Regions from separate parts of the Paenibacillus sp. J22P51 genome, predicted to be linked through region 2. Evidence: riboswitches for the same ligand, from Rfam matches in the RefSeq annotation. Region 2 holds a riboswitch; each other region holds the start of a gene.
What was found. A riboswitch is a leader RNA that binds a small molecule or an ion and turns the genes downstream of it on or off. The one in region 2 is predicted to bind cyclic di-AMP.
Positions count from the first base shown of each region.

Region 1: another riboswitch for cyclic di-AMP. It lies ahead of AC58QC_RS18930 (stalk domain-containing protein); the one in region 2 lies ahead of AC58QC_RS25270 (hypothetical protein).
Region 3: another riboswitch for cyclic di-AMP. It lies ahead of AC58QC_RS11880 (ABC transporter ATP-binding protein); the one in region 2 lies ahead of AC58QC_RS25270 (hypothetical protein).

Region 1 covers NZ_JCAUAZ010000008.1:242,382-253,172, reverse strand. The annotation lists gene AC58QC_RS18940 (molybdopterin molybdotransferase MoeA) at 1-967, shown strand, start outside; gene AC58QC_RS18935 (YjcZ family sporulation protein) at 1,341-1,445, opposite strand; gene AC58QC_RS18930 (stalk domain-containing protein) at 1,604-2,395, opposite strand; cyclic di-AMP (ydaO/yuaA leader) riboswitch at 2,400-2,551, opposite strand; gene AC58QC_RS18925 (PspA/IM30 family protein) at 2,706-3,362, shown strand; gene liaF (cell wall-active antibiotics response protein LiaF) at 3,494-4,156, shown strand; gene AC58QC_RS18915 (sensor histidine kinase) at 4,181-5,248, shown strand; gene AC58QC_RS18910 (response regulator) at 5,275-5,922, shown strand; gene lepB (signal peptidase I) at 5,941-6,489, shown strand; gene AC58QC_RS18900 (hypothetical protein) at 6,600-7,319, opposite strand; gene AC58QC_RS18895 (GNAT family N-acetyltransferase) at 7,449-7,895, shown strand; gene AC58QC_RS18890 (hypothetical protein) at 7,952-8,320, opposite strand; gene zwf (glucose-6-phosphate dehydrogenase) at 8,512-10,047, shown strand; gene AC58QC_RS18880 (metallophosphoesterase family protein) at 10,219-10,791, shown strand, end outside.
Region 2 covers NZ_JCAUAZ010000016.1:59,904-70,694, reverse strand. The annotation lists gene AC58QC_RS25285 (TasA family protein) at 1-404, shown strand, start outside; gene AC58QC_RS25280 (hypothetical protein) at 483-1,934, shown strand; gene AC58QC_RS25275 (APC family permease) at 2,078-3,904, shown strand; cyclic di-AMP (ydaO/yuaA leader) riboswitch at 4,736-4,905, shown strand; gene AC58QC_RS25270 (hypothetical protein) at 5,064-5,483, shown strand; gene AC58QC_RS25265 (hypothetical protein) at 5,684-6,097, shown strand; gene AC58QC_RS25260 (potassium-transporting ATPase subunit F) at 6,225-6,302, shown strand; gene kdpA (potassium-transporting ATPase subunit KdpA) at 6,350-8,020, shown strand; gene kdpB (potassium-transporting ATPase subunit KdpB) at 8,181-10,199, shown strand; gene kdpC (potassium-transporting ATPase subunit KdpC) at 10,228-10,791, shown strand.
Region 3 covers NZ_JCAUAZ010000004.1:211,000-221,790, forward strand. The annotation lists gene AC58QC_RS11855 (N-acetylglucosamine-6-phosphate deacetylase) at 1-1,060, shown strand, start outside; partial or broken gene AC58QC_RS11860 (alpha-L-rhamnosidase-related protein) at 1,161-1,400, shown strand; gene AC58QC_RS11865 (hypothetical protein) at 1,470-1,640, opposite strand; gene AC58QC_RS11870 (hypothetical protein) at 1,843-2,025, shown strand; gene AC58QC_RS11875 (antibiotic biosynthesis monooxygenase family protein) at 2,357-2,686, opposite strand; cyclic di-AMP (ydaO/yuaA leader) riboswitch at 2,974-3,138, shown strand; gene AC58QC_RS11880 (ABC transporter ATP-binding protein) at 3,253-4,137, shown strand; gene AC58QC_RS11885 (ABC transporter permease subunit) at 4,143-4,940, shown strand; gene AC58QC_RS11890 (ABC transporter permease subunit) at 4,967-5,761, shown strand; gene AC58QC_RS11895 (DUF421 domain-containing protein) at 5,924-6,433, shown strand; gene AC58QC_RS11900 (MBL fold metallo-hydrolase) at 6,571-7,437, shown strand; gene AC58QC_RS11905 (hypothetical protein) at 7,514-7,996, opposite strand; gene AC58QC_RS11910 (hypothetical protein) at 8,035-8,355, opposite strand; gene AC58QC_RS11915 (hypothetical protein) at 8,589-9,113, shown strand; gene AC58QC_RS11920 (glycoside hydrolase family 88/105 protein) at 9,307-10,404, opposite strand; gene spoVB (stage V sporulation protein B) at 10,752-10,791, opposite strand, start outside.

The sequences.
Region 1 (10,791 bases), on a different contig from region 2:
GGCAGGGACCGCTGCACGTATCATGACGGGGGCGCCTGTTCCAGATGGTGCTGATACTGTTGTAATGCTGGAGATGACGGATTCCTTGCAGGAGGAGTTACTGTCTTCCATTGATCCCAAGGTGAAAATTAAGAAAAATGTGCAAGCGGCAAGTAATATTACGCCAATTGCAGGTGAAGTTGCCCGAGGGGAACTCGTCATCGCCCGTGGAACCCGAATTGGTCCAGGAGAAGCCGCGATCTTGGCGACCTTCGGTTTCTCAGAGGTTGAGGTGTACCGGAAGCCAAGAGTGGCTATTTTCTCAACGGGGTCAGAGCTTCTACATGTCGAACAGGAGCTGCAGCCTGGGAAAATACGCAATAGCAACAGCTACATGCTGGCGGTACAAGTGGAAGCAATTGGGGGATCGGCCTTGATCATGCCGGCACTCTCTGATGATCCTCAGCAGGTGGAAGCCTTACTTGAGGCCGTATTGCCTAATGTCGACCTCATTCTGACTTCAGGCGGTGTCTCTGTTGGCGATTACGATGTCCTTGTCGATCTATTCGGTCGATTCGACGGGAAGCTGTTGTTTAACAAAGTAGCCATGCGGCCAGGCACGCCGACGAGTGCTGCGCTATGGAAGGGAAAGCTGTTAATGGCGCTGTCCGGTAATCCCGGGGCATCGTTCGTTGGCTTCGAGCTATTTGCTAAGCCCATTATTAACGCGATGCTGGGGAGCCAGCGTCCTGTGGCGGAAGAGTTTACAGCCTTTTTAGATGTTCCTTATGATAAACCGTCCGCCTATCCTCGCTATATAAGGGGGACAACACGCATCGAAGCAGGTACCTTATGGGTGAGACCAGCTGGCATTGATAAGTCGAGTATTATGGTGTCGATCAAGGATGCAGATTGCTTGATTTGGCTGCCAGCAGGTGGGCAAGGCTTTCAGCGTGGCCATATTGTGAAGGTCTATACAACGAGATAACGTAGTGAACTTATACTTTTATAAATAAAATGATATACGCTATATCATCAAATATTTGGCGCTAACAAGTAACCGTCTGTCAGGAGGGTCAGCTGTAGCGTCTTTTTTTGCAACTAGTTATAAATCGGCCATTGAGGGAGATAGGCTCGGAAACTCGTTTAACTCAGCAGTGGTGAATGTGAACTGGAAGGGGGAGCGCGCATCCCCCCCATGGAAGCGGGTACTTATCTTGGAGGTCATCTTAAGCAGATCCTGACACAACGAACAAGTGGTATCAATTTTAAATAAAAAGAAACCCGCCTGCTGAAGCTCTAAATGAGTGCTTCAGTAGGCGGGTCTATTTTCAATGTAGAAAGTTTAGCGGGACATGGTCCTAATAGAAAGTTGCAAGAATAATGACCAACAGCACATAAAGAACAAGAATAACGCCTACAGAATTTCCGTATCCTGGCGTTCCACAACTACCTACAGCTGACATAGTATCCCCTCCGGTTTTCAATTGATATGGGTAAAACACTATACATCATATGAAGGCGGGATATATGTTGATTGGACGAATGCCCTCTTTTCATCGGAACATTCACCTACGAAAAAAGCTGCACTTGAGTGAATTCTCAAGGCAGCTTTCTTCAATTACTAATTGGGAATTTGATACACTTTAATTTTCTGAATGCCAAAGCTTTGTAAGGATTTCCTTGAACCTGGAACAAAGATATCCATTCGCTTTCCTTTAATGGCCCCGCCGGTATCTGTCGCATACACGTACATACCGCCTGTAGGAAGCCCACCAAAAGAATAACCTTCAATATAAAGTTTCGTGCCAAGTGGAATTACGGATGGATCAACAGCAACTGTGCCGATCGCAAGTGGGTTGCCCATGTAATCAAAGGCTCCATAACCACCATTTTCAGAAGGATCTGCCGAATAAGCTGTGGACTCGAAAATTTCATAGTCTGGTGCATGATGTCCGCCATCTTTGTTTAAAATGGCTAAATTGCTGCTAGCATCCCACTGTACAGGAACCCCTGCAGCGGTGGAAAGAAAACGTAGCGGCACATAAACTCGCCCATTTTGAAACTGGGAAGCTCCCTCTAAGACCACGGGGGTATTATCGATGCTGGCTTCTTTTTCTCCGGATACCAAGGTAATCGTATGTTTGTTGTTATTTAATGTTACCTTAATTTGATTTCCTTCTTTTTGCCAGTTCACGGTATAACCAAGCTTCTCGGTTACGAACCGAAGTGGAACTTGGGTTGTGTGGTTGCCATCCAGAAATGGCTGTGCATCTGGGAAATGAATCAGGTCATCATTGACTTGCACTTTCACTTCCATTTCAGCTGCTTGAGCCGAAAATGGGGAAAGAAAGCCTCCTGCCAATACAGATAGTGAAATGGCAAGGCTAGTTAACCCTTTGGTAAGCTTATTCAATTGGTAATCCTCCTTCATGAGCCTTCGAGGTTAGTTGACGGGTTCGGGAAGAAGGTTCTCCCTAGTCTGCTCCAAGCCGAAGCAAATATTCACCCCAAGTATTTCGTCCCCCGTACCAGTGCCTTATTTATGCACCAGACTCGGCTTCAAATATTTTATCATCGCACGCAGGCTCGAACAACGACCAAATTATGGGTGAACACAAATATACTAGACTTAGGTCTAGGTTCAAAAACAGTCGATAGTCGGTTTTAGACTTTCTGAAATTGAGCTACGATAGGAGTATGATGAAGGGTGAGGGGCGATAGACATGAACAATAAGAATCGGGAAATTGATCCTACTAATATATTTGATCGAATTGGCAAAATGGCTGAAACCGTCTGGCAGGAGACCATTGGAAAAACGACGCCAGGCGTCTATGATGATGGCACCATTGCCAAGCTTGAGGAGCGCTATGAAGAAGCGCTTCAGGCAACGATTGCGCTGCGCAGTCACATCGCGCGAGCGGAAGAGATGGCGAAGCTGCGCGGCGAGCAGGCCGAGCTGGCGATGCGCGCCGGCGAAGAGGACCTCGCGCGGCTCGCGCTGCAAGAGAAGCTGCGCGAGGAAGCCGCTGGCGAGCACTACCGCGCGCAGTACGCGAGCAGCCAGGACTTGTGCCTGGCGCTCGCAGAGGAACTGCGCGAGCTGCGTGCCGGGCACGCAGCCGAGGATGGGCAGCCGCGTGGCGGGCTGCACGGCAAAGAGGCTCGCGACACATGGCGCGAGCTGGAGGTCACCGGCCGCGAGCTCGGCCGGGAAGCGCTGCAGGGGCTCCGCGTGGCGGGCCGCCTGTCGAAGGAGACGCTGAAGGAGGCCGGTGGCAACCTTCAGCATGAGCTGCGTTCGCTGCGCAGCAAGCTGCAGCATGAGTGGCAGCAAGAGCAGCGCTCGCGCGATGAGCGAGACCCGCGCGGCAGAAAATAGCCATGGATCGTGACCTCCACGGAAGCAAAGCCTTGCGGGATAAGGATTTGCATCTTGGAGGTCGTCCATTCTTATGGTATGCTAGGAATCGTATGAACGAAAGAGAAATGGCAGCAAGAGGAGGTGCATCGATGGGAGAAGATACGAAAAATAACCGCAGCCGGAATACAGCGCTTGTGCTGATTGGAGCCGGTGTTTTTTTGCTTCTGGATCATACCGTAGGTTTTTTTCCCATAATGGCCGTAATCCTTATATTGCTGGGCATTCATCGTGTTCGTTCACGTAAAGAACGCAAGGGTTATGTGCTGATGGGGATCGGTGCCGTCATTTTATTTGGTGATCATCTCACAATCGCTATTTCGGTTGTGTTGATTTCATTAGGTTTCTTTTTTATTCGATCCAAGCAGGTTCATAAAGATGAGACTTACACACAAAAGCAAAAGATCGTAGATAGCATACGTCTCGGCCGAGAGCCTTGGATTCTACGGAATACTTCGACATGGTACTTGGTGGGAGAAACGTATATTGATCTCTCGCTGGCGATTTTAGAACAAAAGGAAACAACAGTCATCCTACAGGGTGTTGTAGGAGATATTGATATAAAGGTACCCGATGATATCGGTGTTTCCGTTACAGCTTCCGTGATGTTCGGGCAGCTTCATGTAGCCGAACAACGTGAAGCAGGTGTGATGAACAAAGTGGTATGGCAATCGGAGAATTATCAACATTGCGACCATCGGGTGAAACTCGTTCTCTCTTTCATCGTAGGAGATATCAAGGTTAAAGTATTGTAACGGCTGGAGGGGGTACATCACCAAGTGGACGGCTACAAAAGACGTTTAACGAATATGATATGGCGCAGCATGGGGGAATCTATCCTATTTAGCTTCGCTGTTTTCGGTGCTATGCTATATTACTTGAATTCAAGACATTTGATCGAGCCCTTTGCCAGCTGGCAGCAGGGTGTCAAATTCTCGTTCATGGCTTTATTGATTCTGGGTGTGATTGGCGCGGTGTTCGGTTACTGGAACAGCTCTAAGGTAACTCGCAGACTTGAGCCGATGATGGAGACGATGATTTTATTAGAAAAAGGAACATTTGCCCGTGAAGGCTTCCAAAACGGAGACGATGATGAGATAGGGCGTTTAGGTGAACAACTCAGCCGTATTATGAAGCGATGGGAAGAGCAGGTGACCTCTCTCCAACGATTGTCTAATAGTAACGCTGAGCTTACAGAGAAAGCCAAGCTGTCAGCGGTCATTGAAGAGCGCCAGCGGTTGGCACGCGAGCTGCATGATGCGGTTAGCCAGCAATTGTTCGCGATCTCCATGACAGCAACAGCCGTAGGTCGGACGCTGGATAAGGATTTCGAGAAAGCGAAACGGCAAATTCATCTTATTGAAGAAATGGCTTCCGTCGCGCAATCCGAAATGAGAGCTTTATTGCTGCATCTGAGGCCGATCCATTTGGAAGGAAAACGATTGTCCGAGGGGCTTGTTGAGCTATTGAAAGAGTTAGCAGCCAAGGTTCCTATGGCGATCAGTTGGGATATGGATGAGGAAATCCGCTTGAACAAAGGGATTGAAGATCACTTATTCCGAATCGTGCAAGAAGCGCTTTCGAATGCGCTGCGTCACTCTAAGGCGAATAAGCTGGAAGTGAAGCTGCTGCATCGTTCGGATGGCATTCGTTTAGTGATCCGCGATGACGGTGTTGGCTTCGAGCTTGATGCGAAAAAGCTGACTTCCTATGGCATTGTGTCTATGAAGGAACGCGTGAACGAAATCGGCGGCTCTGTCGATATTATTACAGCACCTGACCGAGGAACACGTATCGAGATTCGAGTACCGCTACTAGCAAACGATCCTCAATTGATCGAGAATTAGGACTGTACATAGAGAGGGAGAAGCGAATGGACGACACCTTAATCAAAGTACTACTTGTCGATGATCATGAAATGGTCAGAATCGGACTTGCGGCTGTCCTCGGGACAGAAGATGGCATTGAGGTTGTGGGCGAAGCGAGCAATGGTCACGATGGCATTCGGCTAGCCCAAGAATATCGTCCCGATGTGGTCCTGATGGACTTGGTCATGGAAGGCATGGACGGGATAGAAACGACTAGAAAATTACTGCAATTGTACCCGGAATGCAAGGTCATTGTGTTGACGAGCTTCTTAGATGATGAGAAAATGTATCCAGTCATCGAAGCGGGTGCATTCAGCTATTTGTTGAAAACATCGCGGGCATCTGAAATCGCGCAAGCGATTAGGGCCGCGGCCAAAGGGCAATCGATTCTGGAGTCGCAGGTTGCTTCGAAAATCATGAACCGCTTTCGGCAACCGAAACCAGCAGCGGAACCGCATGAAGAGTTAACGGACCGCGAGATGGAAGTGCTTCGCTTGATCGCGAAGGGTAAATCTAATCAAGAGCTAGCCGATGATTTATTCATTGGTGTGAAGACGGTGAAATTCCACGTCACCAACGTTCTGTCCAAGCTTGGCGTAGAAGATCGCACACAAGCAGCGATTTATGCTTTCAAGCACGGACTGGCGGAATAACACAAGGGAGCGATTAGCTTGAATGTAGTCAAACAGATTTGGAGCTGGTTTGGTTCCATTGCGATTTCCTTTGTATTAGTTGTATTTCTAGGTGTGTTTGTGTTCCAATCGACGCGAGTTAGCGGTCATTCGATGGATCCGACGCTGCATGATAGTCAGCGTGTGTATGTATCGAAGCTTTCACATACCTTTCGTTACGAACCCAATTACGAGGATATTGTCATTATCGACTCTAGGGTAGATATGAAGCGGACTTTTATTAATGATTTAATGGACAGCCCGTTGCTTAGCTTATTCGTCCGCGGTGATGATAAGCATGTGTGGATCAAGCGGGTGATAGGTAAGCCAGGGGATCAACTTGAGCTTAAGGATAATCAGATGTACCGCAACGGCGAACTTCTGAATGAGTCTTACATCAACGAGGAAATGAGAGCGAACGGGAACAAAAAGTGGACCGTTCCAGCCGACCATATTTTCGTGATGGGGGATAATCGGAACAATAGCATGGATAGTCGTGTAATTGGTTTCATTCCTATTGACCATGTGCTAGGCAAAAAACTATTTTAAATTAAAGAGGCTGTCTCGCCAGTAGAAGATTCTACTTTGGAGAGACAGCCTCTTGTCGTAATAGGTATGGGGGTGGAGCGTGAAGTTAACCCACCAAGTGGTGGGTTAACTCACATCTTCGCATCCAGCAACAAACCTCGCATTGGAACCGGCAAATACGCCCCGAGCTGTGATTGATATTGGCCATAAGGCTTGAGTGGCGACGAAGATAATTGGAACAGTGAAGCGGAAGGCAGCTGCTGCAAGCGATCAATACTGCTGACTAACGAGCTTGCGAAGCTGGTGAGATTCAGCAGGCTTTTGCGATCAATACCAGTAGGTTGCTTAAGCTGCTCCTCTAGTACATCAGCTTGTAGGATTAACTTTCCGTCATCCTGCTTGGTGATGCCAAGATCATGCAGCGTGTTGGGCTTAGCGGCGCCTTCGAGACCTTGTAGAAGGGCATGACTGACATAGATAGGTGAATCCCCTAGCTGATCTTGCAATTCATTATATGTATGAATAAAGTCTTGAACTTTCTGGGCGATGTTGGATTGAGACTCTTTCGTAGGCGTGTAGTCAGGCGAGTTCGTACTTGAGGTAAGACTCGTGTTGACGAGCGATTGAGCCGATTGTTTGACGGTTTGCGTAGATTGTACGAAGCTTGCTACGTCTTTGGCAGCCGTCTGTGCGAACTGTTTGTAGGGGAGACCCTCAAAGGGCAAGTCCAGCATTCGCCGAATCGTATTCGACTTACCTCCGGAAACCGCACTTACAGCTCCAACACGGTAGTAATCCTTGTGAGTTTGGTACCTGTTCACAGCCATGACGGATGGATACGCATTGATCATGAAGATCACCTCATTTCGTATACTTTCAGTATATCACTTGCGTAGACTGGGGTAAATTGGTATTGTGGGGTCAATTACAGGATTACCAACATAAGATAGCATTATTGCTTCTTGTGGAGGCGGTGCCATGTGATACGCAAACGTTTGTCTACCATTGACGACGCTGCTATATATCGATTAGTTGTTGAACAATTAGTTCCTTTTTCCAGAATGTATGACTCAGGTAATTCGGTTACTTTTTCCGAGATACGCAAACGTTTAAACGCAAATAAAACTTTTGTCATCGCAAAAGGGTACAAACGGGCCTATGGCTTCATTTCGTTTACGCGCAAATCCAATATGCTCTTCATTGATATGCTGGCCGTTGATCCGCGTGAGCAAGGGAAAGGCATTGGGCACACTCTTATGAAGGCAGCGGAGGACTACGGGCGTAGTGAGCGTTGTCGTTCGGTTGAGCTCTTTGTTGATGACAGCAACCCGAAAGCGATTCGATTTTATAGCAAAAGAGGGTATGAAATTGATACCTTTGTTCCTGAGCTTAGCTGCTATCGCATGAGTAAGAAGATCAAACGTTGAGAAAGGGGCTGTAGATGAGCCCAGCATCCACAGCCTTCATTTTCAGTTTGTCTTGTTCAATCACTAAACATAGCGGCAATATAGTCGATTTGAATATCTACGGGACCAGTGGGTCTGGCTGTCAGTTCTGGGGCAGGGCCTCCAAAGCGGATAAGGCCGAAGGATGAGAGCTGATCCGGGGCTGTCATTGGAGCCAGAGTATCTGGTTGGGCGGGCTTCTTTTTCCCCTTCTTAGTAGGCGTTGATTTTGAGTTTTTGGTAGAAGATTTGAGCTTAGCTTGCCCAGTATCATTTAAGATGAGCTTGTTTTTCTCAACGCGACTGACGATTCCATAAAAGTCAGAGCCATTCGTTAAGAAGACAAGAACGGGCTTTCCGACAAGACTTTTGCAGTTTTTTTCGGTGATCGGATGAAAGGGTTGCATGACTAGGAGGCACCTCCGTATTGGTATGTACTGTTAGCCTATGCCATGTGATAGATAACGGTATAGACGAATGTCTAGTTTCTCATAAGAAAAAGTTATGGGTTAAAGTCTCCAGATAAGTTGAATAGCTTGACAATTTTAGGTATGCTAAGCATATTAACTAATTCTAATAGAGAAAGAATGATGCATAGATGAGTGGAGCTGTGTTTTATATTTTCGGTGCAACGGGTGATTTAGCGAAAAGAAAGCTGTTTCCGGCCTTTTACAGCCTTTATCGGGAAGGCAAATTGGGAGAAAATTTTGCGGTAGTTGGTCTGGCTCGCAGACCGCGGACGAATGAGCAATTCCGTGAAGACGTGAAAAATTCGATTCAAGATTTCGCTCGTTACAAAAATACGGATGCTGCAGAATGGGAGAAGTTCACCCAGAGATTCGAATACATGTCGCTCGACATTAACAATGTTGCTGGCTTCCATGAATTGAATTCGCTGACTGCGAAGCTGGATGAGAAATATCAAACAGGCGGTAACCGTCTATTCTATTTGGCTTTAGCACCGGAGCTGTTCGGTAATGTGTCTTACAATTTAAGTGAAGGCGGCTTGCTCAAAACAGAGGGCTGGCACCGTCTAGTTATTGAAAAACCATTCGGCTACGATTTGCCATCGGCTGAGCGATTGAATGGACAGCTTCGTCAAGTGTTCGAAGAGAAGGATATTTATCGTATCGATCATTACCTTGGAAAAGAAATGGTCCAAAATATCGAGTTCGTTCGTTTCGCGAACGCGTTTTTTGAGCCGCTTTGGAACAATAAATACATAGCGAACATTCAGATCACGTTAAGTGAGACTGTCGGTGTAGAAGAGCGCGGTGGGTACTATGACCACTCTGGAGCCCTTCGCGATATGGGTCAAAACCACATGCTGCAAATGTTGATGATGATGGCGATGGAACCGCCTAGCCGTCTACATCCGGAAGATATCCGTGATGAGAAGGTGAAGGTGCTGCGCTCACTTCGTCTGTTCGAAGACGGCGACGATGTACGCGCAAATGTGATTCGCGGTCAATATGCTAGCGGTTCTGCCAAAGGCAAGACGCTGCCTGCTTACCGTGAAGAGGATTCTGTGAATCCGCAATCGACGACCGAAACTTATTTTGCTGCGCGTGTTCACGTGGATAATTTCCGCTGGGCGGGTGTGCCATTCTACATTCGTACGGGTAAAAGACTGCCGGTCAAAACGACTGAGGTCGTTGTGGAATTCAAGAATATTCCGAACAATGTCTACTTGGCTAAAAAGCACGAGTTAGAACCCAACCTCCTCGTATTCCGTGTGAATCCGATGGAAGGCATTTATTTGAAAATGAACGCGAAGCAGCCTGGTTCTGAAGGCGTGATCGTACCTGTTGCGATGGACTTCTGCCAAAGCTGTCAGATCGGCATCAATACGCCAGAGGCGTACGAGCGCTTGCTATATGATGCAACTCGTGGAGATTCCACTTACTTTACACGTTGGGATGAAGTTGCGCTTGCATGGTCCTATGTGGATCGTATCGCAGCTGCGTGGGGCGAGCAGACCGACGACCTCAAGCATTATCCTGCTGGCTCATGGGGCCCTGAAGAAGCAGTGAAGCTGTTGTGCGATGATGGGTTCAAGTGGTGGCCGATTAACGGTCAGCACGAAGGGGAAGTCGATTGGGAAGCTATTCAGAAATCAACCGTATTGGCTTAATAGTGGTTAGCTCATCCAACAGGCGATTTGGCCTGTTGGATTTTTGCATGTTGGAACAAGCATAGTAAGAAATCGCTTGATGTCGCCTAGTCTGGACGACGTATATGACACAATTTGTGGTATACTAGTGCATATGGCCATTTTCTCATTTTATACACTAGAGGTGCATCGATGTCACGAAGAGCGTTTGTGCGATGGCTGCTCGCCATTGGGGCTGTTTTAGTAGGATTAAGTGCTTGGTTTAGTCTGTTGGTCAAGAAAAAATTCATTCCCGAGGATCAGACTGCTGTCGCTTCCGTGGCTACTACCGAGCCTCCTAAAGCTATTCCAGAACCCTCAGAGGAACCTCTGCCTCTTGGGCCATTGATGTCCTTCTTTATCTTAAGCGATCTTCATGTGACTTCGGGTGATTCTCTTCCCAATAAGAAGCTTAGGCTAGCTCTAGATGATGTTACCCAGTTCGATGGTCCAGTCGATGCGATCATGTTTACCGGTGATTTGACGGATACAGGAACCGAAGTTGACTATAAGGCATTGCGCGCCATCATGAATGATTATAAACTTCCTCCTTTTCATGGGAATATGGGGAATCATGATTATTACACGATTTGGATTAATAAAGCGAATAGCTGGGATCAGGATAAAGTCCCGAATGGCAAGAGCGATGCGATAAGTAGAGAGCAGTTCAAAAAATTTATGGGCTATACTTCCATTTATAATGATTTTACGGCTAACGGACACTCT
Region 2 (10,791 bases):
CGGGACAATATCTAACGCTGCTTGACCTTTGGGAAGCTAACCCTACTCAAGGTACCGGAGTATTGTCAGCTAAAATTGCAGCTCCTTTCTATGATTCTCTAACCGATACTATTAATTTGGCTCCTACAGGAATATCAGTTAATCCAAATGATCAAGATGGAGTACAAATGACAATTACATTTAATGATGATGGTACTAACCAAAATCGCTTCCAAGGTGACTCTGCGAAGTTCCAATTCGTACTTACCGCAACACAGGCTGCAGGAGTTGCTGTAGGTGCTGCACCTAATAGTAACGGGAATTTATCAGGTAATGAGGCAATTGCACCTACTTCAACGGTTACACCTGGTTCAACAGTATCACCAGCTGTAAACCCAGGAACAGATGTTCCTGCTGATAGCTAATATTACTTAAAAGTTAAAAAAAGGGTGGGATTCTCCCCACCCTTTTTTTAGTGTAATCTCCGGACAGGGGTTATCATTATGATTAAAAAAGCGGCTTTTTTCTCAAGAATAATTAGCTTTCTTTTGGTGGGTATTTTACTAATTACTGCTGGGCTAATTGCTGTAAGTGCAGCACCGATAGGTGAAACGTGGGCAATAAACGGTCCAAAAGTCATTGATATAGCAACGACACCGACACGCACCTTATTTAACGTCAACAATATGAAGCCCGGAGATTGGGCAACACAAAGGTTGACCATAAAAAACAATGGGAACATTGATTTTGTTTATACGGGGAAAGCTGACTTTACGTCAGGTAATAAAAATCTATACCGTGAGTTACTACTTAACATAAGTTATAATAATTTAATCTTATACGAAGGAAAACTAAGTGACTTTAAGACATTTGCACCGCGATTCTTAGCAAACTTTAGTGAAGAATCACTTGACTTTACAATTAAATTTCCCGAATATCTCGGAAATGAATATCAGGGCGTATCTGTCTCTTTTAAACTAGATTTTCTTGCGGAAAACAACACATTAATTGCTACAAATTTAACTTTGAATGGACCTTCAAGCGGAGACTATAATGATCCGGTCACTTTTATCGCTCATTTGACAGATGATTCAAGGGTACCTGTTCCTGGTGCACGACTTACCTTACATCTAGGAAATCAAAGTTTTAGCTCGATTACCGACAATATGGGTAATGCCTCCTTTACCATTATTCCAAATCAGCCTGCGGGTCCATATACGTTATCTGCCAGCTTTGCAGGGGATTCAACCTACGTACCAAGCCGGACCTCAAAAACATTTATAATAACTCTAGAGGAAACCACACTCAATATCATTTCTTCTAGTACCTTGCCGACGGGTGCAGTTGAAGTCAAGGCGCAGCTGAAAGAGGATGGAATTACCCCTATTGCTAATCGTACAGTGACCTTTAAAGCTGGGGGAGTACAAGGAAGCGGTATAACGGATGCAAATGGTATCGCAACAGTAACGTTACAGTTATCTTCGAATCAATATGCACTGAATGCCAACTTCGCTGGGGATGCTTACTATGAACCAAACTCCGCAGCAGCACAAATCTTATATGTGTATCAACCTTCACAGTTTGTCATTTGGGGCGGAAACTTTCCAAATTTATTGGACGCAGTGAAACCTGGACAAAATTACGTTTTCTGGGGAGCCCAATGGGCTAAGCAAGTTACCGCGGGAGATTATCAGGCAAACCCAAGTTTTAAAGGATATGCTTCTAATGTAGGTTCTGACATTTGGGTAACATCTCCTGGGAATTCTAGTAATCCACCGCAAAATATATCGAACTATATTAGTGTCATTGTGGCAACACACATCGATAAGAATGGAAGCTCAATAACAGGTGACATTGCGGAAGTTGTGATATTAAAAGTGGATAACCCGAATTCTTATGGACCGAATCCAGGGCATAGCGGTTCAGGAACCATGATTACTGTAGCTCAAAGGTGAGATAGTAAAAAAGCGACCGATCTAAATGATCGGCCGCTTTTTTGCGTTAACGCAAATGGCGTTTCCAATATTTATAATTTTTTCTGGGAAATAGGGCAAACTGAAACGAACATAGCACATATCACATCTGGGTGGTGTACACATTGTTATCTGATCTGAAGCGATTGTTAATTGGTCAACCCCTGAAGTCACACGAATTGGGGGAGCAGAAGCTTAATAAAAAGAAAGCCCTAGCGATTCTTTCATCGGATGCGCTTTCCTCGGTTGCATATGGACCTGAGCAGATTCTGCTCGTGTTAATAACGGTTAGTGCAGCGGCTTTTTGGTATACAATCCCTATCGCTTTCGGTGTTCTGTTTCTCTTAGTAGCTCTTGTTTTGTCGTATCGACAAATCATCTTTGCTTATCCGCAAGGAGGGGGAGCCTATGTCGTTTCGAAGGAAAACCTCGGAATGAACGCAGGATTATTCGCTGGAGGCTCCTTATTAGTCGATTACATTTTGACCGTAGCAGTAAGTATATCCGCGGGTACTGATGCGGTGACGTCAGCCTTTCCAAGTCTGCACGCGTACACGGTCCCTATTGCACTCGCACTTGTGCTCTTTATTACGATTCTCAATCTTCGCGGAATAACAGAGTCAGCCTCTATTTTAGCCTATCCCGTGTATTTGTTTGTGGTTGCGCTGTTTATCCTTATTGGTGTCGGTTTGTATAAGATCTTTACAGGTCAAATTTCTCCTGATTTGCATGCTCCCTTAGGGACACCTGTTACGGGTATTTCCTTATTCATATTGTTAAGAGCCTTCTCATCGGGAAGCTCGGCTTTAACGGGGGTCGAGGCCATATCCAATGCCATTCCCAACTTCAAGGAGCCTGCCCCGCAAAATGCTTCCAAAACCTTGATGGCCATGGGCTTGCTATTGGCTATTTTATTCGCGGGCATCATTTACTTAGCGTACTACTATGGCATTACGCCACTTGAAAAGGAAACAGTCGTTTCCCAAATCGCAACGGTCACGTTTGGGCGAAACGTGATGTATTATGTGGTTCAAGGTACAACGGCGATGATTCTAGTTCTCGCTGCGAATACGGGATATTCCGCGTTCCCCCTGTTGGCGGTTAATCTGGCCAAAGATAAATTTATTGCCAGAATGTTTACGATGCGCGGAGACCGATTAGGGTACTCGAACGGGATCATTTTCCTAGCTGTTACCTCGATGCTGCTAATCATCTTGTTCAAAGGGCAAACGGAGCAGCTAATCCCTCTCTATGCCGTCGGTGTATTCATCCCATTTACGCTTGCACAGACCGGTATGCTGATGAAGTGGATACGGGAGAAGCCGAGCGGCTGGTTGCTTAAATTAACAATAAATTTGGTCGGTGCGTTCATGAGCTTCATTGTCATGATGATTTTCTTTATCACCAAGTTTGGACAAGTGTGGAGTGTGCTTATCTTCCTGCCACTGATTGTTTTCATTTTTCATCAAATCAAAAAGCACTACGATGCCGTCGGCGAACAATTGCGATTATCTTCTTGTGAACCAGCGATTCCGATTGAAGGAAATGTCATGATCGTACCTGTTGCTGGCTTCACATATGTGGTGGAGAATTCGTTGAACTATGCCAAATCGCTGTCCCCAGATCAGATTATCGCGGTGTATGTGGCTTTTGAGAGAGATGATGAGAAAAAGTTTGAGGAGAAATGGATTAAGTGGCAGCCTGATGTGCGTTTAGTCACGTTGCATTCCCATTATCGAAGTATTGTTCATCCGTTGACGAAATTTATTGATACTGTTGAACATAAAGCCGCGGAATCTAATTACCGGGTAACCGTTATCATCCCCCAGTTTATACCGAAAAAAAACTGGCACAATATCCTTCACAATCAATCGAGTTTGCTGATCAGGGCATTCCTGCTGTATAAGCGGAATCTTATCGTAACGACGGTGCCGTATCATTTGAAAAAATAACATGCCTGAAAAGGGTAGTACTACTTCACAGTAGGGCTACCCTTTTTCATTAAGTTTTCCATCTGATGCTCTTCACTCACCCGTTTCATGAATGCATGAAGCTCTTCCTCTGTTTCACAAATGGCTGTATGCTCCAACCAAACAAAGAATTTCTTCTTAAGAATGGCTGAAGCATGAAGGGGGTATCTGTCCCGAGATTTAATGATATACAAACCTGAGGAAACTTCATTCCATGGTGACTTGAAAATCGTACGAATGGATAATCGAGTCCGAGTCTCCCAGTCCTGTTTCTTTTGCTTGTTTCTTATCGACTCATACATTCTCATGATGATCTGATGATCGGATATTTCGGTCCATTAGCCATAATACACCGAACCACTCATAATCTAAATCAATCGGATTCAACAAATGGGGTAGGATCCCTAAATAATAACGGGGGGAGGAAGTCATGACATTTCTCCTTCTGACTCTTTGGTCGTAACAGCGGAACTGCCAAAAGTCACTTTGCTTGATTGAAAACCATCACTTTTACGAAATAATTGTAACGTTGAACCGTATAAAAAGGGGGTAAAGAATCGATAGCAATCGTATAAAAATACAATAAAAAGGCAAATCTACTGATTTTCTCAAAGCCGTGGGAGTATAGGCTAATTACTACGAAATGACAAAAACGGAAGCGAGCCGAAGCATTTATATCAAAAATGGATGTTTTTTTAATTTGGATCCGCTTTCATTTGCCTAATTAGCTGGAAAATACCAAATAAAGTCCCTCCACGGCGTTTTACAATCTTAGCTATAAGGCGTAACATTCGGTTCAACAACAGATCATGTTAAAGCATAACGCTGAGTTCCCGTAAGGGAAACGGGGGAACCAATAGAAGCCGATTGGATACAGCATCGGTTTCTCGGGGTGAATCTAAAGCAAGCGCAGCTTGCTAAGGTAGGGCACTTCCAAGCCCGAATCCGACAGCTAACCTCGTAAGCGCATTGGGAGAGAACCGCCTTCTTTTCGTGCCTTCAACAGCGCGTGTATTAACGCTGCTCCGAAGCCCGAGAGTAGAGATTCTCTGCTCTTTGGCTTCTTTTTGTTGTTCACAATTGAGGAGAGTGAATCTATTATGTATCCCGAACCCCTGACTCTAATAAGAGAATCAGATGAATGACGAAGGAATGTAAGATTACCCGCATTGAATGTTTTCGATTTGATTGTGAATTATCCGATAAACTGGATCCTGGGCATGGTACAGACTGTCAATGCGGTTTACTGACGATTTCAACGAATCTTGGAACATGCGGTTTAGGGCAATTCGTGATTCCATGCGGCAACCTTAAAGGGGATTTCGTTCAATGGGCGGCAGTTTTCCAGAAGCTCAAAGGTTTAACCCTTAAGGACGGTTTGCAGTACGTTCATCAGAAACAAGAGGCATGGGGAGAAGTACGAACACATTTAATTGCATCTGCACTAACGAATTTATCTGAAAAGCTAGAGAACTCATCACATGCAAGTGAACAAGAACTATCTTGCCTATCTGATCGCACTTATTTATTTGATCATTCTGGGGCGTACGTCTCTTTCTAGGGGCGACGCTTGTTGGCAAATTAAAAGAGCACCTCCATCCACTTGTGATACGAGTGGTGAGGTGCTCTTTTAATTTAGCTAGGATTGGCTGGGACGAGAATATATTTTTATACTTTTTTTATACGGATGCTATAGATTCTTTACCCCCTTTTTATGCGGATCGGCGTTACAATGTTTCAGGAAAGGGGGCGGTGATCGTCATGCAAAGTGATTTTTTGCTGATAGCTGCGCCAACCAAAGCAGGCGAGGAGTTTATGAAACATACGAAATTGGTTGGCCTTCCTTTTGTTGCATTAACTAACAACAAGATGGAGAGAATCAAGTTAGAGAGTCAAGGAGTGAAACAAATTATCCAAGTGGATACTTCGGATCCTGGGGCGTCCATCATTCCCGATTTTCCGATTGGGAATGTCGTTCTGTTCGAGGAAAGCTTACCTTTATGCTGCAGGTATATCCGGATATGCCGTAGTTGGACCTCCAGGTCCATTTATGTCATCACGCAAAGCGTGAATCCCCGGTTAATTTACAAAGGATTGGGTGCTGATTATGTCATTTATTCTAAAAATGGTGATGTCAAATTTCTAATATCATCCCTTAAAACAAATAAAACATAAGTTTGTCTGATTTGAAGGAGGTGTGTCATGTACAACGATGTAACGATGATATTATTATTTGCACTAACTTTTCTAGGGTTTTGGGGATTTGCGAAATATTGTGAAAAAGCGTAAAGGAGGTAACCATATGATTGTTATAGGACTCATTGGATGTGCCATTATGGTATATCTCGGTTTTGTTTTAGTAAAGCCAGAGAAATTTTAATTATAGAATATGAACTTATGTAAGCAGGGGGAGAACCTACTATGGGTATGGGATTGTTACAAGTAGTCGTCACACTAGGGATTATCATGCTTTTGGTAAAGCCTGTGGGAAGTTACTTGGTAAAAGTTTTCGGCTATGAAAAGAGTGGCCTTGATCGTGTTTTTGGTCCTTTCGAACGTGTATCTTATCGCATTATGGGCGTTAAAGAAGACGAAGCCATGGGTTGGAAAAAGTATTTAGGAGCTGTACTGTTAGTTAACTTTGTCATGATGCTGCTCATTTATGCAGTATTTCGGCTTCAAAGATACTTACCGCTTAACCCTGATGGTATAAGTAATATGCCTCCGGCATTAGCTTTCAATACAGCTGTTTCCTTTATTACAAATACGAACTGGCAAGCCTACAGCGGTGAAAATACCCTGTCATATTTCTCTCAAATGGTGGCCATTACGTTTCCGATGTTTACATCGGCGGCAACCGGATTCGCTATTGCCGTTGCATTCACACGCGGTCTAGTTGGCCGTCAAGATAATCTTGGGAACTTTTACGTGGATATAACAAGAGCGATTACACGCGTATTTCTACCGCTAAGCTTCATTGTTGCTTTAGTTTTAGTGTTTCAAGGTATTCCACAAACATTACTAGGAGCCGTACAAGCTACAACTATTGAAGGTGCTCAGCAAACGATTACTCGTGGTTTAGTTGCTTCTCTGGAATCGATTAAACATATTGGCACCAACGGTGGTGGCTGGTTCGGTACGAATGCTGCACATCCTTTTGAAAATCCGACGCCTGTATCCAACTTGATCCACATTATCTGTATGATGCTGCTTCCTACTTCACTGGTGTACGCATTCGGACTTATGATCAAGAACAAGAAGCAAGGCTGGACGATCTTTGCTGCTATGGGAATTATCTTTATCGTGATGTTGTCAACGGTTTTCTATGCCGAGTATAAAGGGATAACTGCGATCGATGCGATGGGTGTGCATGGCAATATGGAAGGCAAGGAAGTTCGGTTTGGTGTGTCTGAGACTGCCTTATTTACAGCAGTAACTACGGCAGCAACCACAGGCAGCGTAAATGCGATGCACGAGTCGCTTACTCCGCTCGGAAGCATTGCCCCTTTTGCAGAGATGATGCTGAACAATGTGTTCGGGGGTAAAGGAGTAGGCTTGTTAAACGGATTGCTTTACTTGATCTTATCCGTCTTTATCTGTGGACTCATGGTTGGTCGTACACCTGAGTTTTTAGGTAAAAAAATTGAAGGTAAAGAGGTCAAGTTAGCCGCCATCGCGATTCTGATCCATCCGCTCATCATTCTGGCACCAACAGCTTGGGCGCTGATTCGCCCTGAATCTGTTACTTCTATAGCGAATCAAGGCATGCATGGTCTTTCGGAAGTGCTGTATGCCTTCACATCGGGTGCATCCAATAATGGATCTGCCTTCGGTGGTTTGACTGCCAATACGAACTTCTACAACTTGGGTATTGGTATGGTCATGCTGTTTGGCCGTTACATTTCAATCATCGCGATGCTGGCCATTGCGGGTTCCCTTGCTACGAAGCGAGTCGTTCCTGTGACGACAGGTACATTGCGGACAAATACACCCTTATTTATGGGGATTTTAATCATGATTATTCTAGTTATTGGTGCTCTAACGTTCTTCCCGGCGCTGGCATTGGGGCCGATTGCTGAACACTTGGCGGCGCGTTAAGGGATAGACGTAGAATCTGAGAGACTTTGAGCTACGCTCAAAGGTCCCTGTAACACCCCACAAAGTGACGCTAAGCTCAGAAGCATATTCCGATTACTTTGCGGGGGCCCCAAATGAAACTTTAGGAGTGATTTACTTGGCTGCGGAACGTAAAAAAACAATGACAAAAGACATTATGAATCAAGCTATCGTTGATTCGTTTAAAAAATTAAATCCTTGGGTGATGATCAAAAACCCGGTTATGTTTGTAGTAGAGATTGGTACTGTAATTACCTTACTGCTTTCACTCGCACCAGAGTTATTCGGCAGTACAGAAGTAGGGCGGGGTTATAACATCGCGGTGTTCTTGATCTTATTGTTCACCTTGCTTTTCGCTAACTTCGCAGAAGCTTTGGCGGAAGGCCGCGGTAAGGCGCAGGCCGATTCTTTACGGAAGACGAAATCAGATACAATGGCTCGCCTGGTTCAAAAGGATGGTTCTTATAAGCAAGTGTCTTCGACTTCTCTTCGTAAGGGGGATGTGGTTCGTATTGAAATGGGAGAGATCATCCCGTCCGATGGCGAAATCATTGAGGGCTTAGCTTCCATTGATGAGTCAGCTATTACAGGGGAATCTGCTCCGGTAATTAAGGAAGCAGGCGGCGATTTCTCATCTGTGACAGGCGGTACGCGGGTAGCTTCTGACTACATTGTAGTGAAAGTGTTGACGGATCCCGGCGAATCATTCTTGGATCGCATGATTGCGCTCGTGGAAGGTGCCAAACGGCAGAAAACACCAAACGAAATTGCGTTAACTACGCTGCTTGCTGTATTAACACTGATCTTCTTAATCGTCATTATGACGATGGTTCCGATGGCATCGTATTTAAACGTAAAATTAGAAATTTCCACGTTGATTGCGCTGCTTGTTTGTCTCATTCCAACGACAATCGGCGGTCTCTTGTCAGCGATTGGTATCGCAGGTATGGACCGTGTGACCCAGTTTAATGTGCTAGCGATGTCCGGTAAGGCGGTTGAAGCCGCTGGCGATATCGACACTATGATATTGGATAAAACAGGGACGATTACGTTCGGTAATCGGATGGCTTCCGAGTTTGTACCTGTGAACGGTGTAGCTGCGAAAGAAATCACCTTTGCAGCGCTGCAAGCCTCTGTGAAGGATGAAACACCAGAAGGACGATCCATTGTAGAGCTTGCCAATAAACTTGGCGAGTCTTGGCAAGCGAGTGGCTATGAGGGTGCAGAAGTGGTCGAGTTTACCGCTGAAACGCGTATGTCTGGGCTTGATTTAGCTAACGGCGTGAAAATCCGCAAAGGCGCGGTAGATGCGATCAAAAAATATGTAGCTGCGCTTGGCGGCAAAATTCCAGCAGACCTAGAAACGATAACGAACAAAATTGCGAAAGCCGGAGGCACTCCGCTGGCCGTCGCGGTTAACGAGCGGATCTATGGCGTTATTTACCTCAAGGATACGGTAAAACCGGGCTTGAAGGAACGTTTTGCGGAACTTCGCGCAATGGGCATCAAAACCGTTATGTGTACAGGCGATAACCCATTAACAGCTGCAACGATTGCACTCGAGGCCGGTGTTGATGAGTTTATAGCTGAAGCGAAGCCGGAAGATAAAATTGCTGCGATCAAGAAAGAACAGCAAGAAGGCAAACTCGTTGCCATGACAGGCGACGGGACGAATGACGCTCCTGCGCTTGCTCAAGCGGATGTAGGACTTGCGATGAATTCAGGGACGATGGCTGCCAAAGAGGCGGCTAACATGATCGATTTGGATTCTGATCCTACCAAGCTGCTTTCTGTGATATCCATTGGTAAACAACTCTTAATCACTCGTGGAGCTTTGACGACGTTTTCGATCGCCAACGACATTGCTAAATACTTCGCAATCATCCCTGCGATGTTTATTCTAGCTATGCCGCAGCTGCAGGCCTTGAATATTATGAATCTGGCGTCGCCAGAATCGGCCATTCTATCCGCCTTAATTTTCAATGCCATCATCATCCCGCTGTTGATTCCAATAGCAATGAAGGGTGTTAAGTATCGGGCGATGTCGGCTGATAAATTGTTATCGCGTAATGTTTTGATCTACGGTATCGGCGGTGTCGTTGTGCCATTTATTGGGATTAAAATTATTGATATGGTACTTCACGGCTTAAACATCGTGTAAAGAGAAAGAGAAACGAGGAGATCGCGTTATGAAATCGGTTATGATAGCTGTTCGTGTGTCGTTATTGTTCATGATCGTCTGTGGGCTAATCTATCCACTTGCTACGACAGGGGTGGCTCAAGTTTTATTTCCCAAACAAGCAAATGGAAGTCTCATAGAATCAAGCGGTACGGTCATTGGATCGGAATTATTGGCTCAAAGCTTCGAGTCTCCAAAGCTTTTCCACCCAAGAGCTTCTGCAGCCAAGTATGATCCTACGGCATCATCAGGTTCAAATACAGCAGTAGCATCAAGCGATTATGCTGCGGCAATGGCAGAGAAGATTGATGCCTGGAAGAAAGAAAATCCGAAGCTAACGGAAGTTCCGGCTGACTTGGTTACTGTCTCTGGTTCCGGTTTTGACCCTGACTTGTCTCCAGAAGGGGCAAAAGCCCAAGTCCCTAGAATTAGTAAAGAAACGGGGATTGCTGAGAGCAAACTGAATGACCTAGTTGATCAATTTACGAAAACAAGGCAGCTCGGAATATTCGGTGAACCTAGAGTCAATGTGACTGAATTGAATATGGAACTGCTCAAGCAAGTGAAATTGTGA
Region 3 (10,791 bases), on a different contig from region 2:
GTCAGAGATGGAGCCCGGCCTTTTCGTTGGCCCTGGACTTGTCGATCTGCAGTTAAATGGCTACGCGGGCGATGACTTTAATCTACTGCCTGCGGAAGGTTACCACATCCCGTTGGAGAGGATTACTCGCCGGCTTGCCATGAAGGGCGTAACGACATTTTATCCAACTGTCATCACGAACGGAAACGAGGAGCTGGGCAAGCTACTTGCCGCAATTGATCAAGATTGCAAGCAGAACCCAGCTAGTTCGACTTTTGTTGGCGGTATTCATCTCGAAGGACCTTTTATTTCGCCCGAGGACGGCGCACGGGGCGCACACCCTCTTGCACACGTGGTAGCGCCAGACTGGGAATTGCTGCAGCGCTGGCAAGAAGCATCTGGAGGGCGAATAAGACTGTTAACGATGTCTCCAGAGTGGGAAGGTAGTGAAAGTTTCATCTCATGTTGTGTCTCGTCAGGAATTGTTGTCTCTATCGGACATACTTCAGCCAAGCCCGAACAAATCAGAGCAGCGGTAGCCGCCGGAGCGCGAATGTCAACACACCTAGGCAATGGGGCGCACAAACTGCTTCCGAGGCACCCCAATTATCTCTGGGAGCAACTGGCGCTGGATGAGTTGAGCTGTGGGCTTATCGCAGACGGTTTCCATCTGCCGGATCAGGTGCTGAAGGTAATTTTGAAGGTAAAGGAAGAGCGTGCATTCCTGGTCAGTGATGCGGTGTCGCTTGCAGGTATGGCACCGGGCCGGTATGCTGCCCATATCGGTGACTTCGTAGTTCTCACGCCGAACGGTAGACTGCACATGGAGAACAATGAAGAGCTGCTTGCCGGTTCTGTTACGCTGCTAACCGACGCCATTTGCCATCTTACGGAACGAGGTCTCGCGAATTTTGAAATGGCGTGGGAGATGGCATCGCTTCGGCCAGCTGAGCAAATGGGCCTGTCTGCAGCGATGGGACTTGCGGTAGGAGCACCTGCAGATTTGGTTACGTTCCGAAGATTAGGCGCCAAGATTGGGGTCGAACGGGTATACAAGGCAGGCGTACCAATAATGGACTAATAGTATCGCATCGCCATATCGTAGTGGCAGTAATTCTCCTTGTTTGCACAAAATTAGAAAAGAGCCAGCAAACTCTTGAGTTTGCTGGCTTCTTGCATTTCATATGTACCATTGGTATGTGGATAAATGCCTGCTGGATGAGCATTATGAGACGATGGTTCACTATGTTAATTATTTAGCGAGTAAAGCAAATCATCATGTTCTGAGCCATGGATTTGGAGATTGGGCAGATGCGGGTCCTAATCCACCTTTTGCGCAGAATACCCTGGTGATGGAGATGAAGAGAGTGATTGCACGGTCATTCGAATTCACTCTGGGAAGTATTAGGTTTGAAGTGTAGCTTGTTTCATTTTCGCTTAAAAGGCTGCTCTTCCCATCAGTAGTGAAGAGAAGAGCAGCCCCACAGAACTCAAATCTGATTTTTGGGAATACCATTTAAACTTGGGACGGAATCAGCGGCATTGCTGCTCGTTAGCGTTTGCTCTTCTTCGAGGAAACTGGCATTATTCTGCTGATTGTGTTTCTTATCTGCTCGGTTATCTTCACGGTCATACTTTGGATCAGCTTCATTTTTGGGCAACGTGTTCACCTCCATCGTCGTTAGTATGAGACGATGGTTTTCATTTTATCCCAGTTTCCGATTTAGAACTGGAGATCTTTTTACTTGGCAGTGTGTTCATTTTCCAACCTTTTTTAATCATTTGGTTAATGGCGTGAATAAGGTTGGAAAATAGCCTCATAATATAGCTGGAAGTCGATCTTGGAAAAGGAGGATAATTACGATGACATCAAATAGAGGACAGCAAGGAGCTCATGGCACTGGACAAATTGTTAAGCAATTGAACAATCAAGCAGAAGCCGCGGAGCAAATTCAAGGAATTAATAAGGTTGATCAAGAAATTAGTGCAGCCGCAAACGAACATAGTACAGAACTAGATGAAATAATCAATCTTGATAACAGCTAATCAAAGCCATCAAAAAAATAGGCTGACTCTGTATTCCAATTACTTGAGATAGGTGGGCTAAGATATGACAAACCAAAAAAAGAGTGTAAAATCAGCCAAACAAAGAAACCAAAAACCAAACCAAAACAGTAGTGAAAAAAGCGAAGGCAGACAATAAATAGTTGCTTTCAGAGACAAAGCGAAAGCCCGGGGGAAAGCATCCCCGGGCTTTTTCTACTAACTAATCTACATTCCTCGACGCTTCCACCAGAATGATGCGATTATGCAGTATTATACTCACGTACACGGAGATACCAACGTGATTGATGCGATTATGCAGCATTTTCCTTGGCTAGAGAGTGACTCTTTTGAAATTCGGAAAAGGCCTGTCTGCTTCAGGCAGCGACGAAAGGCTTACCATCTCGGCAACTTTCATCATGTTTTCCCAAATCGGCCATACTTTTGGGGATGTATGCGCTTTGTCCTTGGCCTCCTCGGATAACCACTCGAATATTTCAATAAGAGTGCCGTCTACAGATTGAAGCGTTACCGGCGGAAAATCCGTGATAAGCCCTTCTTCGCGAAGCATCGGGACGTGTCCTTTGACAATCTCGGCTAGCTCGGCTTCTTTACCCGGTTGGGGGCGGTACATGGCCATAGTAAACATACTTGAATTAGACATTAGAATCCTCCGTCAAAATGAAAATATAACCCATTTATTGGAGTAAGTATATCAGATGGATTCCATCGTTTCCAATTGATGTGATCGTCCTAGGCAGGCGACTTCACAAAGCCGTATTCCCTAAGGAGCATTAATAGGTAGCAAAGTATGGGATAATCAACGTCACCATTAAATGAATACGCTTTCATTGACTCCTGAAGTCAAATAAGCAAAAATTAAAGGCGAATCTAGGTTTTACATTCTATATAGAACGGCGTAAGATTCATTACGACAAGTTGATTTTTTGCAAAAAGAAACCACTTAATTCCCAATGGGAAACGGGGGAACCAACCGGAGCCATCCAAGTAACATATGGCTTCACGGGGTGAATCCTGATGCTCGCAAGCATTAGGTAGGACGCTCTCAAGTCCGAATCCGACAGCTAACCTCGTAAGTGCATTGAGAGAGAACCGCACCCTCGCCTTCTTATTCTGGAAGTCCGAGAGTAGAGATTCTCTACTCTTAGGGCTTCTTTTTGCTTGCCTTCAACCTGAAATTTTACATAAATTCCATAAGGGGGCTATACCATGCATGCCATTGAAATTAATAAATTGACCAAGACCTATGGGAATTCAAGAGGCATTACAGATGTTAGTTTTTCGATCGAGGAAGGAGAAATATTTGGTTTTATTGGACCGAATGGTGCTGGGAAATCAACAACGATTCGAACGCTGCTGTCTCTGATTTTTCCAACAAGCGGTAGTGCCAAAATTTTCGGGAAAGACTGCATTCAGTTTGCGCCTGAGATTAAGAAAGAAATCGGCTATTTACCGTCAGAAGTTTTTTATTATGACAACATGAAGGTGATCGACCTACTAAAGTATTCAGCCAGCTTCTACAAGAAGGATTGCACAAAAAGAATGAAAGAGCTAGCTGAAATTATGGATCTTGACGTTACGAAAAAAATCGATGATCTGTCTTTGGGAAACAAAAAGAAAGTGGGCATCGTTCAAGGGCTGCTGCACGATCCTAAGCTCATTATCCTTGATGAACCGACAAGTGGACTTGATCCGCTCATGCAGCAGAAGTTTTTCGAATTACTCGAACAACAGAATAAAAGGGGAGCTACGATTCTTTTTTCCTCTCATATATTGAGTGAAGTTCAGCGACTATGTGATCGAGTCGCGATAATAAAGGAAGGTAGGATTGTGACGGTTGAGAAGATCAGCACGTTAAAAGAAAACAATTTCAAGAGATTTAAAATTGATACGGCACAAGCGCTCGACCCTAATTTCTTCAAGATGACCGGGGTTAATGACATTGATGTCCAAGGCCTGACAACTAGCTTCTTATTTAAAGGCAACATTAATCAAGTGATGAGAAAAATTGCTGAAATTGAAATTGATAATCTTTGGATCGAAGAGCCTGATTTAGAGGAGATCTTTATGCACTACTATGAGAAGGAGGCTTAAGTGGAATGAATATTTTTCTTCATGAATTGAGAGCTTATCGGAAATCCACGATCACGTGGACGTGTTCCTTAATTGCTGTCATCGTCTTATTCCTATCCCTTTTTCCGTCTGTCTCTAAGGATTTCGCTGAATTTTCTTCGATATTAGAAGGGTATCCAGAAGGAGTCAGGAAAGCACTTGGTATTGAAATCGAGACCTTTGGAACCCTGTTAGGTTTCTATATGTACATCTTTATGTACATTACGCTTTGCGGAGCCATTCAAGCCATGGTTCTGGGAACGTCTATAGTCTCCAAGGAAGTTCGTGAGAAAACAGCAGACTTTCTTCTTACGAAGCCCGTAACGCGTACTAAAATTTTGACTTCCAAGCTATTAGCGGCAGTTGCTTCTTTAGTGATCACGTGTGTTATCTATATAGGTGCAGCCTATATGATGGCGCTTCAAGTAAAAACGGTTGATTTCGATGTGAACATATTTCTCTTGATTTCACTCACGTTACTATTTATCCAGTTCATGTTTCTAGCCATAGGATTCATCATTTCAGTCGTTTTTTCTAAAATTAAAGCCGTCTTATCCGTCAGTCTCGGTACGGTGTTTGCCTTTTTTGTTATCGGAATGGTCGTTGCCGTAGATGGTGAGGGGGCGAAGCGCTATTTCTCGCCATTTAAATATTTTAATGGGAAATACATGCTTGAGCATGCCAGCTATGAAGCACCTTATGTAATTGCAGCCATCGCGATTATCGTCGTTTCGATTGCGGCCTGCTACTTCATCTATACGAAAAAGGATGTTCATGCCGTATAAACGCGGGTGAGAGGAGGGAACAGCCATTGAATATTTTTTGGAGAGAAATGAAAACGTTTCGGAAATCGATGATTTTTTGGAGTCTAGGGCTCATTTTTCTAATAGCAAGTGGCATGAACAAGTATCAAGCAACGGCAGCTAACGGACAGATTAATGATCTTATGGCGGAAATGCCGAAATCCCTCCAAGTAATTATGGGAGCAGGTGCGTTAGATTTATCGAAGGCTAGCGGCTATTTTGGGATCCTAGTCCTATACTTCTTTTTAATGGCAACGATACATGCTGCAATGCTTGGTGCCAATATTATCGCGAAGGAGGAACGGGATAAGACGGCAGAGTTTTTATTCGTGAAGCCTTTGTCCAGACATGAAATCATCACGTATAAGCTGCTAAGCGCTTTAGTGAACATTTTTATTTTTAATCTCGTTTCATGGATTTCGAGTATGTTGATTGTTGGGGCTTACAGCAAAGGTGAGGCCGTTAATGGTGATATCACAATCGTCATGCTGGGTATGTTTATTTTACAGCTGATCTTTCTGGTCATTGGAACATCCATTGCAGCCGTTTATAAAAATTCCAAAAAGGCTGCCTCGCTTTCAACAGGCATCATGCTCATCACGTTCATATTATCGATTGCCATTGACTTCAATGAAAAGTTGGACTTCTTGAAATATGTAACCCCGTTTAAATATTATGAAGCGAAAAATATCATGTATGGCGGTGGATTTGATGCCATTTATGTCATTATTTCGGCAGTCGTAATTGCCGGCCTAACGGTTGTCACTTATGTTTCCTTTAATAAACGAGATTTGCACGTATAGGGATCAAGAAAGACCTTTCACCCTATCCATAGCTGGATGCGGACAAAAGGTCTCTTTTATTTTATGAGATTAATAATAAAATGATAGCTTAAACCTCTGGATCCCTTCGGTATAAGAGATGCTGAAATAGTGGAATACTTACCCTTAAAAAGGGGGCATTTTATGCATTTAGACTGGATTTGGAAAGCTATCTTCATTATTATCGCTGGTTCATTGCTCCTCCGACTTACCGGTCGAACGTCAATCGGCAAATTAACGATTATCGACGTGTTACTCATGCTGATTCTTGGTCCGTTATTCATTAGACCTGTTGAGGATGAGAACATCTGGATGACCTTCGGCACAGCTATCGTTCTCATATTGACCGTACGGTTGATTAGAACTTTGTTGAAACGTTATGCGCCTCTTCGTGCTTTATGGACCGGCAGACCCATCCCCATTATTGTGAACGGAAAAGTGGAGCAAAGTGCAATGAAATCGCTGAATCTTACCGATGAAGGTCTTAACGCACAGCTGCGCACCGCCGGAGTCTACGATCGCGATGATGTTGAATACGCAACTGTTGAGGCCGGCGGTCAGCTGACCATTCAGTTAAAACCACATAAAGTTCCTGCGACGAAGCAGGATATTGAACAGCTGAAACAGCTCATCGAGTCCCGGTTTCCCAAATAGATAACCACTATAAAACATAACGTAACGTCAGGTTCAGGTGGTATTGTAAGCAAATTTAAATGATAATGAGTATATGGATGATATTCTTCTGTACAAATGTTTTGAATAACTTTTTTAGCTAATGGGAGTGTAGCCGAATGGTAAGAGAACGTTTAAGACCTATTTACAACTCTGGTGAATCGTTGCTTAAAGATATTCAAAGAACGAATGTTCCTGAAGGCGGGGTAGCTGTATGGAGTTTGGGTCAGGCCGGAGTGTTGATAAAAGGCGGCAGCTCCGACGAAATCATTTGTGTAGACCCATATTTAAGTTTTTCTATTGAATTGGAAAATCCCGAAACCGAATTTAAGCGGGAAATTCCGCCTCCGCTTTCTCCACAGGAGCTGGACGTGAACACGGTATTGATCACGCATTTTCATAGTGATCATATGGACTTGACTACGATCAAAGGTGTTTCACAGGCTCATCCGGAGACGCACTTCGTCGCTCCAGCATCACATGTGTATATGCTACAAGACATTGAACTGGATGCAAGCCGCATCATTCCTGCCAAGCAGCAGCAAGTGATTTCCAAAAAGGGAATAACAATTACCCCAGTAGCGGGAGCGCATACAAAGTATGAGACTGATCAGGATGGCAATCAGTATTATTTGGGTTATTTTATTGAAATTAACGGGGTGCGACTTTTCCACACAGGAGATACCGTGGTCACGCCGGAGTTAATCGAGCAGGCTAAGAAATTGCAGCCTCACATAACTTTGCTGCCGATTAACGGAGGGGATCATGCGAGAACCTCTAGGGGGATTGTAGGTAACATGAACTTCCGTGAAGCGGCGGATTTCGGCGTTGAGATCGGTACGGATCTTCTCGTTCCCATACATTTCGATATGTTTTCCAATAATCGGGATAACCCGTCCTACTTTGTCGATTATTTGTTTCACACGTATCCCGCACAAAAATTTCATATGATGTCGGCCGGGGAGCGATTAATCTATTTCAAATAATTGAAAAGGTGGTATAAAGAAGGAAGCCGACCCATGTAGATCGGCTTCCTTCTTTATACCGTTGGTGTATGATCAATTAATCATGCGTCATATAATCGCTAAAACGGAAGAAGGTAACTGGGTCCGCCGAATCTAAACCAGGGAAAAATTCCTCAACGTTAGTTTCAAATAACGTATTGCCATGTCCGGCAACGGAGCTAATTTCAAGTTTCCCAACAGAAGCGCGGCTATCTTCCTTTTTGAAATCACCCTTAGCCTTAATACGAAGATACTGACGATTGCTTGCCAAAAGCTGCGTTTCCAAATGCATGGAGGTATTGGGATCAACGATGACTTTGCCAAAATCAACAAGTAACATTTTTTGTGATTGATACTGGAAAGGAGTAGAAGTAAACCCAGTATTAAGCACATCATAATAGTATACCTTTACATACGCCTCTCCGGTTTTTTCACTGGGGTTGGCTAACGTAATGACCAATCGATCATTTTCCATTCCGTTTGGATTCTGGTCAGGAACATGAAAAATACTGCTCGTCAATAACACTATTTCATGTGACATTTCACTCACTCCTTAATTATCGATCATGATTCTCTTAACTACAGCTGTCTAAATACATTGTCTACATCCGCAACGGAAGAATTGTTATCGAATGATGCAATGATCGTATCTTTTTGGTCACTGGCAGTGAGAAGGATTTGGTCATTATGGTAAGAGAGACGGTAGAGGGAACCCTTCAATCGAAATAGGCCGCCGTTCGATGTTAAAACGATGTGCGAATTAATGTCTTTATACGTGCTAACTGCGTTGAAAATCGGCTCTATGATTTCTGAAATATTTTGAGCGTGATCCGCAACAGCTGCCTTTAAACCTTTAAAAATACTTTGCATATCTTCCTGAGTCTTGATAGTTTTTAGCATTCTATTACTCCTCTCGTATAGATTTAAACAAGCTTCTTCCTTTCTTTTTATACTATGTTGTAATGTATTGCCTGCTTGGACCTTTATCTCCTGTTTCATAACATTCAGTGATAGATTACTAACTTAACTAGACATAAAGGCCCGACGGGGTTCGTGAGCCATACTATTAAATCATAAGGGCATTGATGGCTAACAATTAATTTATACATGGATTTCGTTGAGGGGATAAACAAATGAAGAAGAGGATAGGATTTACAATTTTATTTCTAATCGTTATGGGTTCTGTCTATTTCTGGGGTTCAATGAAATTGAATTTTTCCCCACGATATTACTACACTCTTATTACAAACGATACAAATTTGGCTAATGAAAATATGAATGGCTTAAAGCTACACCAAAGTATGAAGGATGATTGGTTTATCGGTAAATACGGTATGGAATATGGAAGAAAAGAAAATGCACTTTTTGACTACTACAAATTAAAAGATGGTCTGTTGATTGCTACTCAAAAGGGTAACGATAAAATTATCCGCATTAGTATTACAACTTTAAACGCTGAACCACTAAGAACTAACAAAGGAATAGGCATTGGAGAATCAATTGACAAAGTGAAGCAATTATATGGGGGTAGCTACTATACAAGGTGGGAACAAGGTTCAAGCATTATTGGGTATGTTGATGGGAAAGAAACTTTGGAATTTTGGTATGCTAACAATGAGGTAGACCAAATACGATATGATATTGCCTCTATGAATTAGATAAAGAGAAGTTCTATACAAGAAACATTGTGCTTAGATACAGTACGGTAAGCCGTACCATAGAGGACATAGGAAAAATCCGCGACCAATCTGGTTAGCGGATTTTTTGATATGGAGTAGTGGGGGAGAACCCAGGAGGGTTCGCCCACTCGGTCTAAGCCATTTATCGTATCTGGGGCGGCCACATTTGTCTTTACGCTTTTCTCGACGAGGCTTCAATCTCCAGGCAGGCCAAGACAAACGGCGCAAAGCCCTTCGGATCGTCGCGTCGGATCGGTTCGCTGATGTAATAGGCATATGATCCATCACGGTACGGCGTATTGCCTAGCCCTGCTACGCTGCAAATGCCGTTCAGATGCAGAGAAGCGTCGGCATCGCGCTCTACAAATTTTGTTAGGCTTCCTTCGTAGGCTTTACGAGCCGCTTCAATGGCCCATTCTTCAAGATAGCCCTTATTTGCGCCCTTGGCCAGTGCGTAGGTAAACATCGCGGTGCTGGAAGCCTCCAAATAGTTTCCTTCTTCACCACCACGATCCATTACTTGCCACCACAAACCGCTCTCAGTGTCTTGCACCTTGACAATCGCCTTTGCCAAACGGTGGAAAATACCGATAATTTGACCGCGCTGTGGATGATCATGCGGCAGGAAGTCAAGTACATCAACAATCGCCATGACGTACCAGCCAATGGCACGTCCCCAGAAATGCTCGGAGCAGCCTGTTGTTTTATTGGCCCAGCGCTCCTCTCGGCTCTCATCCCATCCGTGGTACAGCAGTCCGGTTTGTGGATTGCGGACGACACGCTCCATCAGCAAAATTTCATTGGCGATATCATCAAACCATTCATGTTCATTGAACACGTGTGCAAATTGAGCTAAAAAAGGAGATGTCATATATACGCCATCCAACCACATTTGGAACGGATAAATTTTTTTGTGCCATAAACCGCCTTCTTTGGTGCGGGGATGCCCCTTCAATTGCGCCACCAATAACTCAATGGCCTTACGGTACTTGGGTTCGCCGGTTTTCTCCAACAAAAGGAAAAGTGTTTTACCCTGGTTGATCATATCGACGTTGTATTCGTTCAAATTGTATGTAGCAATGGAACCGTCATCTTGAATAAACAAATCCATGTTATTTTTAATGTACTGCCAGTAGCGATCTTCCCCCGTTGTGTGAAACATCCGCTCAAAAGCAGTTAAAATACAACCGTTCTCGTAGTTCCAGCATCGACTCTTTTGAAATGGCATGTCGGATACGAGAGGATATTGTTGCATGAAAGATTCGGACATCGCCGCAGACCAAAGATTTTTCAAACTTTTGCCCCCTAATTCAATTTAATAATTCTTAATACATTCAGGAAACCTGTTTACAACATGATGCAACAACATTTGCTTCTAGTCAATTCCAATTTGATTTACATGATTTTAGTGAAAAATATGAATAGTTTTAAGGTGAATAAGCATATATATGAAGAGAAATTATTCGTTCTTGCGATAAATAAACAAGGGAATACAACCACGTTATTCCACATTACGAATTGGATAATGTTGTTTGGAAGAGAGATAAAGAACATTACGCTATAAGCACGCAGCGAAAAAGCAGCCGATTATGGCTGCTTTTTCTTTTTCAACTAAAATTACCATGGAATCGAAAATCGGTGGCGCGTACTTTTCCAA